DNA from 2 places in the Bradyrhizobium sp. SZCCHNR1017 genome. Region 1 is predicted to be linked to the other one. Evidence: riboswitches for the same ligand, from Rfam matches in the RefSeq annotation. Region 1 holds a riboswitch; the other holds the start of a gene.
What was found. A riboswitch is a leader RNA that binds a small molecule or an ion and turns the genes downstream of it on or off. The one in region 1 is predicted to bind cobalamin.
Positions count from the first base shown of each region.

Region 2: it holds a riboswitch for cobalamin, as region 1 does, so the genes downstream of both, QW863_RS25925 (TonB-dependent receptor plug domain-containing protein) here and QW863_RS34210 (HupE/UreJ family protein) in region 1, are expected to answer to the same signal.

Region 1 covers NZ_JAUHIR010000025.1:36,265-42,198, reverse strand. Annotated here, with positions in the region: gene cbiB (adenosylcobinamide-phosphate synthase CbiB) at 1-668, shown strand, start outside; gene QW863_RS34225 (cobyric acid synthase) at 655-2,148, opposite strand; gene cobO (cob(I)yrinic acid a,c-diamide adenosyltransferase) at 2,153-2,761, opposite strand; gene cobU (bifunctional adenosylcobinamide kinase/adenosylcobinamide-phosphate guanylyltransferase) at 2,778-3,314, opposite strand; cobalamin riboswitch at 3,349-3,542, shown strand; gene QW863_RS34210 (HupE/UreJ family protein) at 3,661-4,293, shown strand; gene QW863_RS34205 (DUF1636 domain-containing protein) at 4,297-4,692, shown strand; gene cobW (cobalamin biosynthesis protein CobW) at 4,713-5,750, shown strand; gene cobN (cobaltochelatase subunit CobN) at 5,760-5,934, shown strand, end outside.
Region 2 covers NZ_JAUHIR010000012.1:50,727-56,660, forward strand. Annotated here, with positions in the region: gene QW863_RS25900 (sensor histidine kinase) at 1-489, shown strand, start outside; gene QW863_RS25905 (response regulator transcription factor) at 486-1,127, shown strand; gene QW863_RS25910 (hypothetical protein) at 1,145-1,450, opposite strand; gene QW863_RS25915 (SDR family oxidoreductase) at 1,450-2,307, opposite strand; gene QW863_RS25920 (DUF2336 domain-containing protein) at 2,851-3,963, shown strand; cobalamin riboswitch at 4,235-4,453, shown strand; gene QW863_RS25925 (TonB-dependent receptor plug domain-containing protein) at 4,549-5,934, shown strand, end outside.

The DNA.
Region 1 (5,934 bases):
CCCAGCGCAGTCTCGACACGCATGTCGCCGCGGTTGCAGAGGGACTGGGGCAGGAGGGGCTCGAGGGCGGCCGCAGAGCCGTCTCGATGATCGTCGGCCGCGATCCCGATCGGCTGGATGAAGCCGGCGTTGCGCGGGCCGCGGTCGAGAGCCTGGCAGAAAACTTCTCCGATGGCGTCGTCGCGCCCGTGTTCTGGCTCGTCGTCGGCGGGCTGCCGGGCATCCTGATCTACAAGGCTCTCAACACCGCCGACAGCATGATCGGTCATCTCTCGGACCGTCACCGCGCGTTCGGCTGGGCGGCGGCGCGGCTCGACGATCTCGTCAACCTGCCGGCCTCGCGCCTGTCCGCGCTGTGGATCGCAGCCGCCGCGGCCTGCATCCCGAGCGCCTCGGCTTCGGCCGCGGTGCGAGCCGTTGCACGCGATGCGTCGAAGCACCGTTCGCCCAACGCCGGCTGGCCCGAAGCGGCGATGGCCGGTGCGCTCGGACTGCGCTTGGCGGGGCCGCGCGTCTATCACGGTCATCTCGTCACCGATGCCTGGATGGGCGACGGGCGCGCCGATCTCGACGCGTCCGACATCCGGCAGGCCTTGCGGCTGTATCGGCTGGCCTGTCTGGTTCAGGCCCTGGTCGTCGCAGGACTCGTCCTGGTCAGGATCCTGTAGCCGCCACGGGCGGCGCGGGCTTGCTCGCCAATGCCAGGATACGGTCAACGTCGACGTAGCGCTCGAGATGCGCCGCGAGTGCATCCAACGTCGTGTCCACATCGATCTCATAGGAGAGGCCGCTGGTCGTCGCGCCGAGGCCGCGCAGCCAATGGCTGCGCAGGCCGTCGTCGGCGAACAGGCCATGCACGTAGCAGCCGGCTACCAGGCCATCAGGCGCGATGGCGCCATCGCGCCGGCCATCGGAGAAGGTCAGGAAGGGGCGCTGTGTCGCCCGTCCCTCCGTGCGGCCGATGTGCATCTCGTAGCCGCGGAACGAGAGCTTATCGTGCGTCAGCGTGCCCTGGACCTCGCGTAACGCCTTGTCATCGGTCAGGGTCGTTTCGACGTCGAGCAGGCCAAGTCCCGCGACGGAACCAGCTGCACCCTCGTGCCCATCGGGATCGCTGATCACGCGCCCCAGCATCTGATAGCCGCCGCAGATGCCGAGCACGCGACCGCCGCGGCGAAGATGCGCGATAAGATCGATGTCCCAGCCGGCGCCACGCAGGGCGGCGAGATCGGCGATCGTCGCCTTCGAGCCCGGCAGGATCACCATCGATGCGTCGCCGGGGATCGGCGTGCCTGGCCGCAAGAACTGCAGATCGATTCCATCTTCCAGCCGCAACGGATCGAACTCGTCGAAATTGGAAATGCGCGGGTAGGCGAGGATGACGACCTTCGGCCGTTGTCCTCCCGATGATCCGCGTTCAGCCAGGCCAAGCGCGTCCTCCGCTGGCAGGCGGCGCGCATCCGAAAAATGCGGAATGAGCCCGAGCGATGTCCACCCCGTCCGCTGCGCGATCTCGTTCATGCCCGACGCAAACAAGGCGGGGTCGCCGCGAAACTTGTTGACGAGGAAACCTGCCACGCGCGCGGCATCGTCGGGCGCGATCACCGTCTTGGTGCCGACCAGGCTCGCAATCACGCCGCCTCGATCGATGTCGCCGATCAGCACCACCGGAATCTGCGTCGCCTGCGCGAAACCCATGTTGGCGATGTCGCCGCCGCGCAGGTTGATCTCGGAGGCGGAGCCTGCGCCTTCGACCAGCAAGATGTCGGCATCCGCCGCGAGTTGATGGAAGCTGTCGAGCACGGCCGCCATCAGTTGCGGCTTCATCGCCTGATAGGCGGACGCCTTGGCGGTGCCGATGACGCGGCCCTGCACCACGACCTGCGACCCGATCTCGCTTTGTGGCTTCAGCAGCACCGGGTTCATGTGCACCGTCATCGGCCGCCGCGCCGCGCGCGCCTGCAGCGCCTGGGCACGGCCGATCTCGCCGCCATCAGCGGTGACGGCGGCGTTGTTCGACATGTTCTGCGGCTTGAACGGCGCCACCTTGAGGCCGCGCAATGTCAGCGCGCGCGCGAGCCCCGCGACGATCAGCGATTTGCCGACGTCGGAGCCGGTGCCCTGGAACATGATGGCCCGCGCGCTCATGAGCTCAGTACTCGATGCCTTCCTGCGCCCTCACGCCGGCCGCGAAATGATGCTTCACGAGGTTCATCTCGGTGACGAGATCGGCGGCCTCGATCAGCTCCGGCTTGGCGTTGCGCCCGGTGACGACGACGTGCAGATCGGGACGGCGCCCTGCGAGCGTGGCGACGACGTCTGCGATATCAAGGTGATCGTAGCGCAGCGCGATGTTGAGCTCATCGAGGACGAGCAGCCGGATCGACGGATCCGCCATCAGCTCCTTAGCCTTCGCCCAGGCGCGCTCGGCCGCGGCGACGTCGCGCGCACGATCCTGCGTCTCCCACGTAAAGCCTTCCCCGAGCGTGTGCCACGACACCTGATCGCCGAACTTCTCGATCGCCTTGCGCTCGCCGGTTTCCCACGCGCCTTTGCCGAACTGCACGACGCCGATGCGAAAGCCGCGGCCGAGTGCGCGCAGCATCAGGCCCCACGCCGCCGTCGATTTTCCCTTGCCCTTGCCGGTGTGAACGATCAGCAGGCCCTTCTCCACGGTTTTGGAGGCGACCTCGGCATCCTGCACCGCCTTGCGGTTCTCCATCTTCGCCTTGTGGCGTGAATCGTCGGCGCTTCCGGTCATCGGCATTGTCTCCTCGTCACTTCAACGTCAGCGGCAGTCCCGCCGCCATCAGGATCACGCGATCCGCTAAGGCCGCGATGTCCTGGTTCAGTCGCCCCTGGGCGTCGCGAAAGGCGCGCGCGAGCGCGTTGTCCGGCACGATGCCCAGTCCGACTTCGTTGGACACCGCCACGATCGGGCCATGCGCGTTCCTGAGCGCGTCGATCAGCTCGGCTGATCTTGCCGCCACGTTCATGTCGGCGAGCATCACGTTGCTGAGCCAGAGCGTCAGGCAATCGATCAGCATCGGTACGCCCGATTCTCCACTTGACCGGACGAGGCCCGCGAGATCATGCGCCGTCTCCAGCGTCTGCCATCCCTCGGCGCGGCGCGCCTTGTGCTGGGCGATCCGGTCGGTCATTTCGGCGTCGAAGGCCTGCGCGGTCGCAACATAGGTCCAAGGCGGCGGAAGGGCGGTGACGAGGGCCTCGGCATGGCGGCTCTTGCCCGAGCGCGCACCGCCGAGCACCAGCGTCAGGCGCGGCAGGGCGGGATGCGGCGGGGCGGGGACCATGGGGACGATTCCGATTGACGGGCTTTGGTGCGACCCGTATCTAACAGATGACGGTTCTCCGAAAGGAGAGATTTAGGGAACACGGTGCGGGTTCTTGACCCAAGGCCGTGGCTGCCCCCGCAACTGTAATCGGCGAGTGTGAGGCCAAGACACCACTGGGAAACCGGGAAGGTGGCTTCATGCGGTGACCCGAGAGCCAGGAGACCTGCCGTCGACATTGCTGTTGGCCGACCCGTCGCGCGGGGAGTCGCGATGCTGGTTCTGATCCCGCCGGGATGGGCGGGGTGCCGTCGGATGCAGCGCATCGTCCGGTCCTCTGGGGAGCCGGCAAGCGACGGAGACGGCCATGAAGTTGACCCGTACCACGACCTTTGCAGCCGCGAGCCTGATGCTGCTCGCCACCGATCCCGCCTTCGCGCATCACATGATGGGTGGCAAACTGCCGCAGACGTTTGCGCAGGGGATGCTGTCCGGCCTCGGCCATCCTGTCATCGGAATCGACCATCTGGCGGCGATCGTGGGCGCGGGCATCGTTGCAGCGCTTCTGGGCCGCGGCTTCGCGCCGGTGCTCGCCTTCACCACCGCGATGATCGCGGGCGTCGGCCTTCATGTGGCCAAGGCCAACATCCCGGCTGCCGAGCTGCTGGTCGGCCTGACCACCGTCGTGGTTGGGCTGGTGGTGGTGATGCGTGGCCGTTTCGGTGTGCTGCCCGTCGCCGGCCTGTTCGCCGTGACCGGCCTCGTCCATGGATATGCGCTGGGCGAATCGATCGTCGGGGCCGAGAACACCCCGCTCGGGGCCTATCTCGTCGGTCTGCTCGTGATCCAGACCATCATCGCCGCCGGCGCGTTCCTCGGCACCAGGCTGCTGTCGGCGAAGGCCAAGACGGCTGCGCCGCTGGCGCTGCGGCTCGCGGGCGCTGCCATCGTGCTGGTGGGTGGGGTCGCCGCGGCGACCGCGGCTGGCGTGATCGGCTGATTGATGACCGCATCGGAGACTGGTGAGACGACGCTGTTCGTCTGCGTCACCTGCCGTTCGCAGGGGACGGAACCTACGCCGCCTGATCAGCCGCGGGCCGGAGCCCGTTTGCTCGCCGCGATCGAGACGTTGCCGACCGCGCAGCGCGCCGGTGTCACCGTTGTCGGTGTCGAGTGTCTGTCGAACTGCAATCGTGCGTGCACGGTTGCGGTGACGGCGCCGGGCAAATGGACCTATGTGCTCGGCGCCCTCGATCCGGATCTGCATGCGCGGGATGTGCTGACATTTGCGCAACTGCATCAGCGCCATGACGCCGGCCTGCCGGCCTGGCGCGAGCGTCCCGAATACATTCGCAAGAACACCGTCGCGCGCGTGCCTGCGCTGTCAGCGCCACGCTGAAAACGAGAGATCGTATCGCCATGACGAAGTCGTTCGCCAAGACGCCTTGCACCATCGTCACCGGTTTCCTCGGCGCCGGCAAGACCACGCTGGTGCGCAACCTGATCGAGACCGCGAACGGTCGCCGGCTCGCCATCATCGTCAACGAGTTCGGCGATGTCGGCATCGACGGCGACATCCTGAAGGGGTGCGGCGTGCCGGATTGTCCGGAGGATCGCATCGTCGAGCTGTCGAACGGCTGCCTGTGCTGCACCGTTGCCGATGATTTCGTCCCCGCGCTCAGGAGCCTGCTGGATCAGAAGGAGCCGCCTGAGCATATCGTGATCGAGACCTCGGGGCTGGCGCTGCCGAAGCCGCTGGTGCAGGCCTTCAACTGGCCCGAGATCGCGACGCGCGTCACCGTCGACGGCGTCGTTGCGGTCGTCGATGGTCCGGCGGTGGTCGCGGGACGCTTCGCCGATGATCCCGAAGCGCTCGCCGCGCAGCGCGCCACCGATGCGTCGCTCGATCACGACAATCCGCTGGAGGAGGTCTACGAGGACCAGCTGTTGTGCGCCGATCTCGTCGTGATGAACAAGAGCGACCTGATGAGCGAGGAGCAGCGCAAGGATGTCGCCGCCGAGATCGCGGCCAAGGTGCAGCGTGCCGTCAAGGTGATCGCGACGGAGCACGGCAGGCTGTCGGCTTCGGTGCTGCTCGGACTCGGTGCCGCCGCGGAGGACGATCTCGCGGCCCGGCCGTCGCATCACGACAACGAGGCCGAGCACGATCACGACGATTTCGAGAGTTTCGTGCTCGACGTTCCGGCGCAGGCTTCGCCCGATGCGCTCGTCGACCGCATCGCGGCCGCCGTCGACGCACATGATGTGTTGCGGGTGAAAGGGTTCGTGGAAGTCGCCGGCAAGCCGCTGCGCCTCCTGGTGCAGGCCGTCGGCAGCCGCATCCAGCATCAGTTCGAGCGCCCGTGGCGCTCGGGCGAATCGCGGCAGGGGCGGCTGGTGATCATCGGCGAGCGCGGCCTCGATGCCGCCGCCATCCAGAGCCTGATCACAGGATAGGCGTCACCGATGCACCTGCTGGCGACAACGGGCGCGGATCTCGACGACCTCGAACAGGCCGTGGATCTTGCACAGTCGCCGGCCGAGATCGTCGTGCTGTCGTTCTCGGACACCGACCTGTCGGCGCTGGCCGAAGCCTGGACCGTGTCGTCGGATGACCTGCCGAGCCTGCGCCTCGCCAGCT
Region 2 (5,934 bases), on a different contig from region 1:
CGCGGCGCGCTGATGCGGCTGCGCCCGCCTGACGTCGACGAGCTCGGCCTCGCCGGCAGCCTGGAGGGCCTCGTCGCCGGCTGGAACAGGCGCCAGCACGGCCGCACCGTTTTCGAGATCAGCCTGTCGGGCGACGTCGACCGACTGCCGGGCATCATCGCCACCAATATCTACCGCATCGCACAGGAGGCGCTCACCAATGCCGTCAAGCACGCCGACGCGACGCGGGTGCGGTTGCAATTGACGCTTCAGGACGGGCCGGTCAGCGCGACCCTGCTCACCGTCGAAGACGACGGTCTTCTCGGCGAAGCTCCCGACAAGCCGGGCATGGGCCTGCTCGGCATGGGCGAGCGCGTCGCCTCCATGGGAGGCCAGATGAGCTTCGCCGCCACCTCCGGCGGCGCGCGCCTCCACGTCGAGATTCCGGTCCCGGCCCTGCCCGGCCTCTCGCCTGCGCCGACCCAGCCGGAAACGGCATGCGCGGCATGACGACGCCCGCCGGCACCATCCTGCTGGTCGACGACCATGCCGTGGTCCGCGAGGGCTACAGGTCGATGCTGCAGAAGCAGCCGGGGCTGCGCGTGGTCGCCGAAGCCGCCGATGGCGCCGAAGCCTACCGGCTGTTCAAGGAGGTCAGGCCCGATCTCGTCATCATGGACCTGACCATGCCGGGCGTCGGCGGCATCGAGGGCATCCGCCGCATCCGGCAATGGGATCGCAGCGCGCGCATCCTCGTCTTCACCATGCATGAGAATGCCGGCTTCGCGGTGCAGGCGATCCGCGCCGGCGCCCGCGGCTACGTCACCAAGAGCAGCCCGCCGGAGACGCTCGTGCGCGCCGTCATGGACGTGCTCGCCGGCCGCATCGCGATCAGCCCCGACATCGATCACGAGCTCGCGCTCAGCCGCCTCGCCGGCGAGCGCGCGGCCGCCGACGTCCTGTCCGCGCGCGAGTTCGAGGTGATGCAGATGCTGCTCGCCGAACGCACCACCGACGAGATCGCGTCAGCGTTGCATCTCAGCCCGAAGACGGTTGCCAACCTGCACTCGCTGATCAAGGACAAGCTCGGCGTGGCCAGCGACATCGAGCTGGTGCGGCTGGCGCTGCGGCAGGGCCTGCTGACCTGAGCCCGCAGGCTCACATCTCAGCAAGGATTTTCAGGGTCGCCCTGCGGCGTCGCTGCCGCTTCCGGCGCCGTGACCGGATCGTCGATCAGGTGAAATGCACGCCCGAGCCGGCGCTGCACGCTCATCACGGCGCGGTCGACGTCGCTGATCAGGCTGTCGCCGAGAACGACGTGCGGGATCTCCCAGTTGCGGCCGCTGCGCACGTCGAGCGCATGAACGGCCGGCACGCGCGCCGTCTCGCAGCCCGGCTGCGCGCGAAGTTCCTCCTCGACCAGGCGGGTCAGCTCCGCCTGGGTCTTGCCGATGGTCGTCATCGCCGGCATCAGGGTCTGGTCGCGGGCATCAGGCCGAGCCGCTTGGCGATGATGCGATCGACGGTCCGTTTCGGAAGCACCCGCACGATCCATTGCCTCATGGAATCGGGTGCGATCTCGTAGCGCACCTTGGGCGCCGGCAAGGTCAAGGCGTCGGCCACCCGCGCGGCGATGGTCTCGGCCGGCAGCCCGGTCTTGCCGAGTTGAAGCATGAAGGCGCGGATCTTCTGCAGCGCCGGGAAGAACGGCGAGGCCTGATACGGCGACAGGTCGACTTCGTCGGCCTTGGCCCAGATCGGCGTCTTCACCGCGCCCGGCGCGATGACGATGACGTCGATCCCGAACAGCATCAGCTCACGGCGCAGGCTCTCGGACAGCCCTTCGATCGCATGCTTGGAGGTCGAATAGGGCGCCATCAGCGGGTTGCCGTTGCGGCCCGCGACTGAGCTGATCATCACGATCCGGCCGCGCTCTCCTGTCATGGCTGGATCGGCCCCGAGCAGCGGCGCGAACGCCTGGGTCGCGATGACCGGGCCGATGACGTTGACCTCCATCTGATGGCGGAACTGCGCGATCGGCAGCTCCGTCACGGGACCGGCGACGGCGATGCCGGCATTGTTGACGAGACCGGCGAGCGTCTCGCCCTTGAGCGCCGCTCGTACCTCGCCGGCGGCAGCCTTCACCGCCGCCTCGTCGGTCACATCGAACAGCAGCGGCATGAAGTTGGCGCCGAGCTCGCTGCGCAGACGGTCCGCGTCGGCCTGCTTGCGAACGCTGCCGAACACGCGAAAGCCGCGCGCGAGCAGGAGCTTCGAACAGGCGAACCCGATCCCGGTGGATGCGCCGGTGATGACGACGGATTTCATGGTGACCTCAACGATTTGCGCAGCGATTATCGCACGAGATGCGGCAGGATGCTGGCGCTGATTTTTCGCGCGAGGTCATCGCCCGCCGAGCCTGCCCCGGAACATCGGGTGACACTACGCACCGCACGGCGCGTCGGCAAAATGGCCGCGGCAAGAATGGGATTTAAGTTTCAAGGCTTGGGAGGATGACAGCTGACGTGAGATCGAGGGCAGCGAGCAAATTGGATGAAGGAAGGTTTGTGACCTTATGGGATCATTAACCTTTCCGCTTCGCTGGCCTGTCGTCGCCGCGTCTGCGGGGAGGTCTTCGCACCTCATTGCATCGATCGTCCGGCGAATCTCCGGAAGACCGGGCTCCAGCCCGTCATCCCCGCTATATGTATCGCCTTAATTTTCCGTATCCGTGTTTCTCCGGAGTACTACGCCTTCGGCCCCTAACGCATTGTTATCGCCCGTGCCGAAAACTGCTCAGGCCGAAAGCCTTGCAGCGGATCACAATCGCGTTGCTGTCGCTCCGGCAATCCGGGACAAACGAGCGCGATCGTGTCACAGCCAGAACAGCTTCCGCCTTCAGAAGACTCCATCATCACCGAACTCGAAGAGGCCGTCCGCAGCGGCACCTCGGCGAAGCGCGTCAACACGCTGCGCCAAGTCACCAACCTGTTCCTGCATGACGGCGAACGCCTCAGCGAGGACCAGATCAAGGTATTCGACAACGTGCTGTGCATGCTGGTCTCGCGGGTCGAGACCCGCGCGCGGGCCGAGCTCAGCAAGCATCTCGCGCCGGTCGACTACGCGCCCGTCGAATTGATCCAGCAGCTCGCCCGCGACGACGAAATCTCGGTGGCCGAGAACGTGCTGATGCACTCGAGCCGGCTCACCGAGCATACGCTGGTGGAGGTCGCGGCGACCAAGGGCCAGGATCACCTGATGGCGATCTCCAGCCGTCCGCATCTGACCGAGGCGGTGACCGACATCATCGTCGACCGCGGCGAGCGCCGGGTGATCCGCAAGCTCGCCAACAACCAGACCGCGCGCTTCTCCGAGTCCGGCTATTCCGGGATGATGGCGCATGCCGAGGACGACGACGAATTGTCCGAGATCATCGGGCTGCGCGTCGACCTGCCCACCAAGCACCTGCGCGACCTCCTGCGCCGCGCGACCGAAGCCGTGCGCGCCAGGCTGATGGCCTCGGCGCCGCCGGCGTTGCAACAGGAGATCAAGAAGATCCTCAAGGCGATCGCCGACGTTGCGCGCAGCGACGGCGGCCTGGTCGGGCGCGACTTCACGCTGGCCGAAGAGGCCGTCAAGCGCATGAAGGGGCTGAACGAGCTCAACGATGCCGCCATCGCCTTCTTCGCCGAGACCCGCCGCTTCGGCGAGGTTTCCGCCGCACTCGGCCTGCTCAACAACGTCCCGACCGAGATGATGGCCAAGGTGCTCGAAGGCCCGCGCACCGACATCGTGCTGATCCCCTGCCGTGCCGCCGGGCTGGCCTGGTCGGTGGTGGCGAAAATCCTGACCCACCGGCCGATCAAGCACGCCATCGACAGCGACACGCTCAAGCTCGCGGAACGCGACTACGGCCGCCTGTCGCTCGACACCGCCCAGCGCACGCTGCGATTCTGGATGGTGCACAACAAGGTCGAGAAGTGAGCGGGTGCTCACAAGACGCAATCCTCATCAGCAACGACTCGCACTCCGCTGTCGTCCCTGCGAACGCAGGGACCCATACCGCGTGATGTGAATTGGCGGAAAATGTCTTGATCGTCGTCCTTCGCCACACGACCGCCGGTGGCTATAGGTCACTGCGTTCGCAGGGACGACGGCTATGGCTGTCGCAGGCGGCCGGGCATCACCAAGCCGACCGGCCAGCGTTATCGCCAGGAGATCGCCGGGCGCCGGATTGACTTTGGTGCGCCCGCACTCCTACGGTGATCGCGACGGTGCCCCTCGACCGGGGCTCAAAAGGGAATGCGGTGCCGGATGCGTCTCGCAAGGGACGTGACTGAAGGCCGCAGCTGCCCCCGCAACTGTAAGCGGCGAATCTCGCGTCAAAGGCCACTGGGAAATCTCGGTCCCGGGAAGGCGACGTGGAGGTGACGACCCGCGAGCCAGGAGACCTGCCGTCAGCCGTGGTCACACGCGAGGATGCCGGTCGGGGCGTTATTGGCATCGTTTTCAGGCAGGCCTGCAAAGGGCTGCATGAGACCTCGTTCGCGGTGACGTGCCACTGACGTCATGCCGAGGTTCCTCGTGTCCCCCGTTCCCTATGCCAGGCGCAGTCGCGCCCTTCTGTCGTCGTTCTGCGTCCTCTCGTCATTCGCCCTGCTCGGCCCCTCGCCCACAGCAGCGCAGCAATCCGCCTCCCCCGACCTTCTGCCCCCGGTTGAGGTCGACCCGCCGCGCGAGCCGATCGCTCAAAAACCAGCCATCCCCCGCAGAACCGGCAACGCCCCGCATCAGCAGGTGCCGGCGGCAAAGCCGGCCGCGCCAGCCGGAACCCCCGTCGCCGTCAGCCCGACCGGCGTCGTCACGCCAGTGGCCCACGTCGCGAATGCGATCACCGTGGTGACCGACAAGGACATCGCCGCGCAGCAGGCCCGCACCGTGCCGGACATCCTGAGCACGATCCCCGGATTGAACGTGGTGCAGGCCGGCGGCCCGGGCGGCCAGACCAACGTCTTCATGCGCGGCACCAACGCCAATCACACCAAGCTCTTCATCGACGGCATCGACGTCGGCGATGTCACCAACGGCAATGGCGCGTTCGATTTCGCGCATCTGCTCGCCGCCGACATCCAGCAGTTCGAGGTGCTGCGCGGGCCGCAGAGCGGGCTCTACGGCTCGGATGCGATCGGCGGGGTGATCTCGGTGATCACGCGCAAGGGCGAGGGCCCGGCGCGCGCGACCGCCTCGGTCGAGAGCGGCTCGTTCAAGACCTTCAACCAGTCAGCCGGCGTCAGCGGCTCACAAAACAATGTCAACTACGCGATCAATGTCGCGCATCTGCACGCCGGCGACGTTCCGGTGACCCCGTGGCAGCTGCTGCCTGCGGGGCAGAAGGCCATCGGCAATGCCTACGACAACGTCACCGCCTCGGCCAAGCTGGGCGTCGACCTCAACGAGGCCTGGACGCTGAACTCGGTGGTTCGATACACCGACGCGACGCTGCTGTTCACCGGCGACAGCGGCTTTCCGAGCTTTCCCGACGCGGCCCAGAGCAACCACGCCGTCCACCAGCTTGCGACACGCCAGGAAGCCGTGTGGTCGCTGCTCGGCGGCCGCATCCGGAACTACTTCGGCGTCAACTATGTGAACGACCGGTCGTCCGACCTGACGGCTGGCAATCCGGTGGCAGCGGTCGCGACCGGCGAGCGCATCAAGTATGACTGGCACGCGGTGACCGAGCTCGCGCCGCATAACAATCTCGTCGTCGGCGCGGAGCAGCAGACCGAGCGGCTGAAGACCGCCGACCTCTCGGCCGAGAATGGCAACAAGGCCGGCTTCGTCGAGCTGCAGACCGAGTTCGTGAAGCGCTGGTTCGTGGTGGCGAGCCTGCGCAACGACGTCAACGACCAGTTCGGCGGCCATGGCACCTACCGGATCGCGCCGGCGGTGATCCTG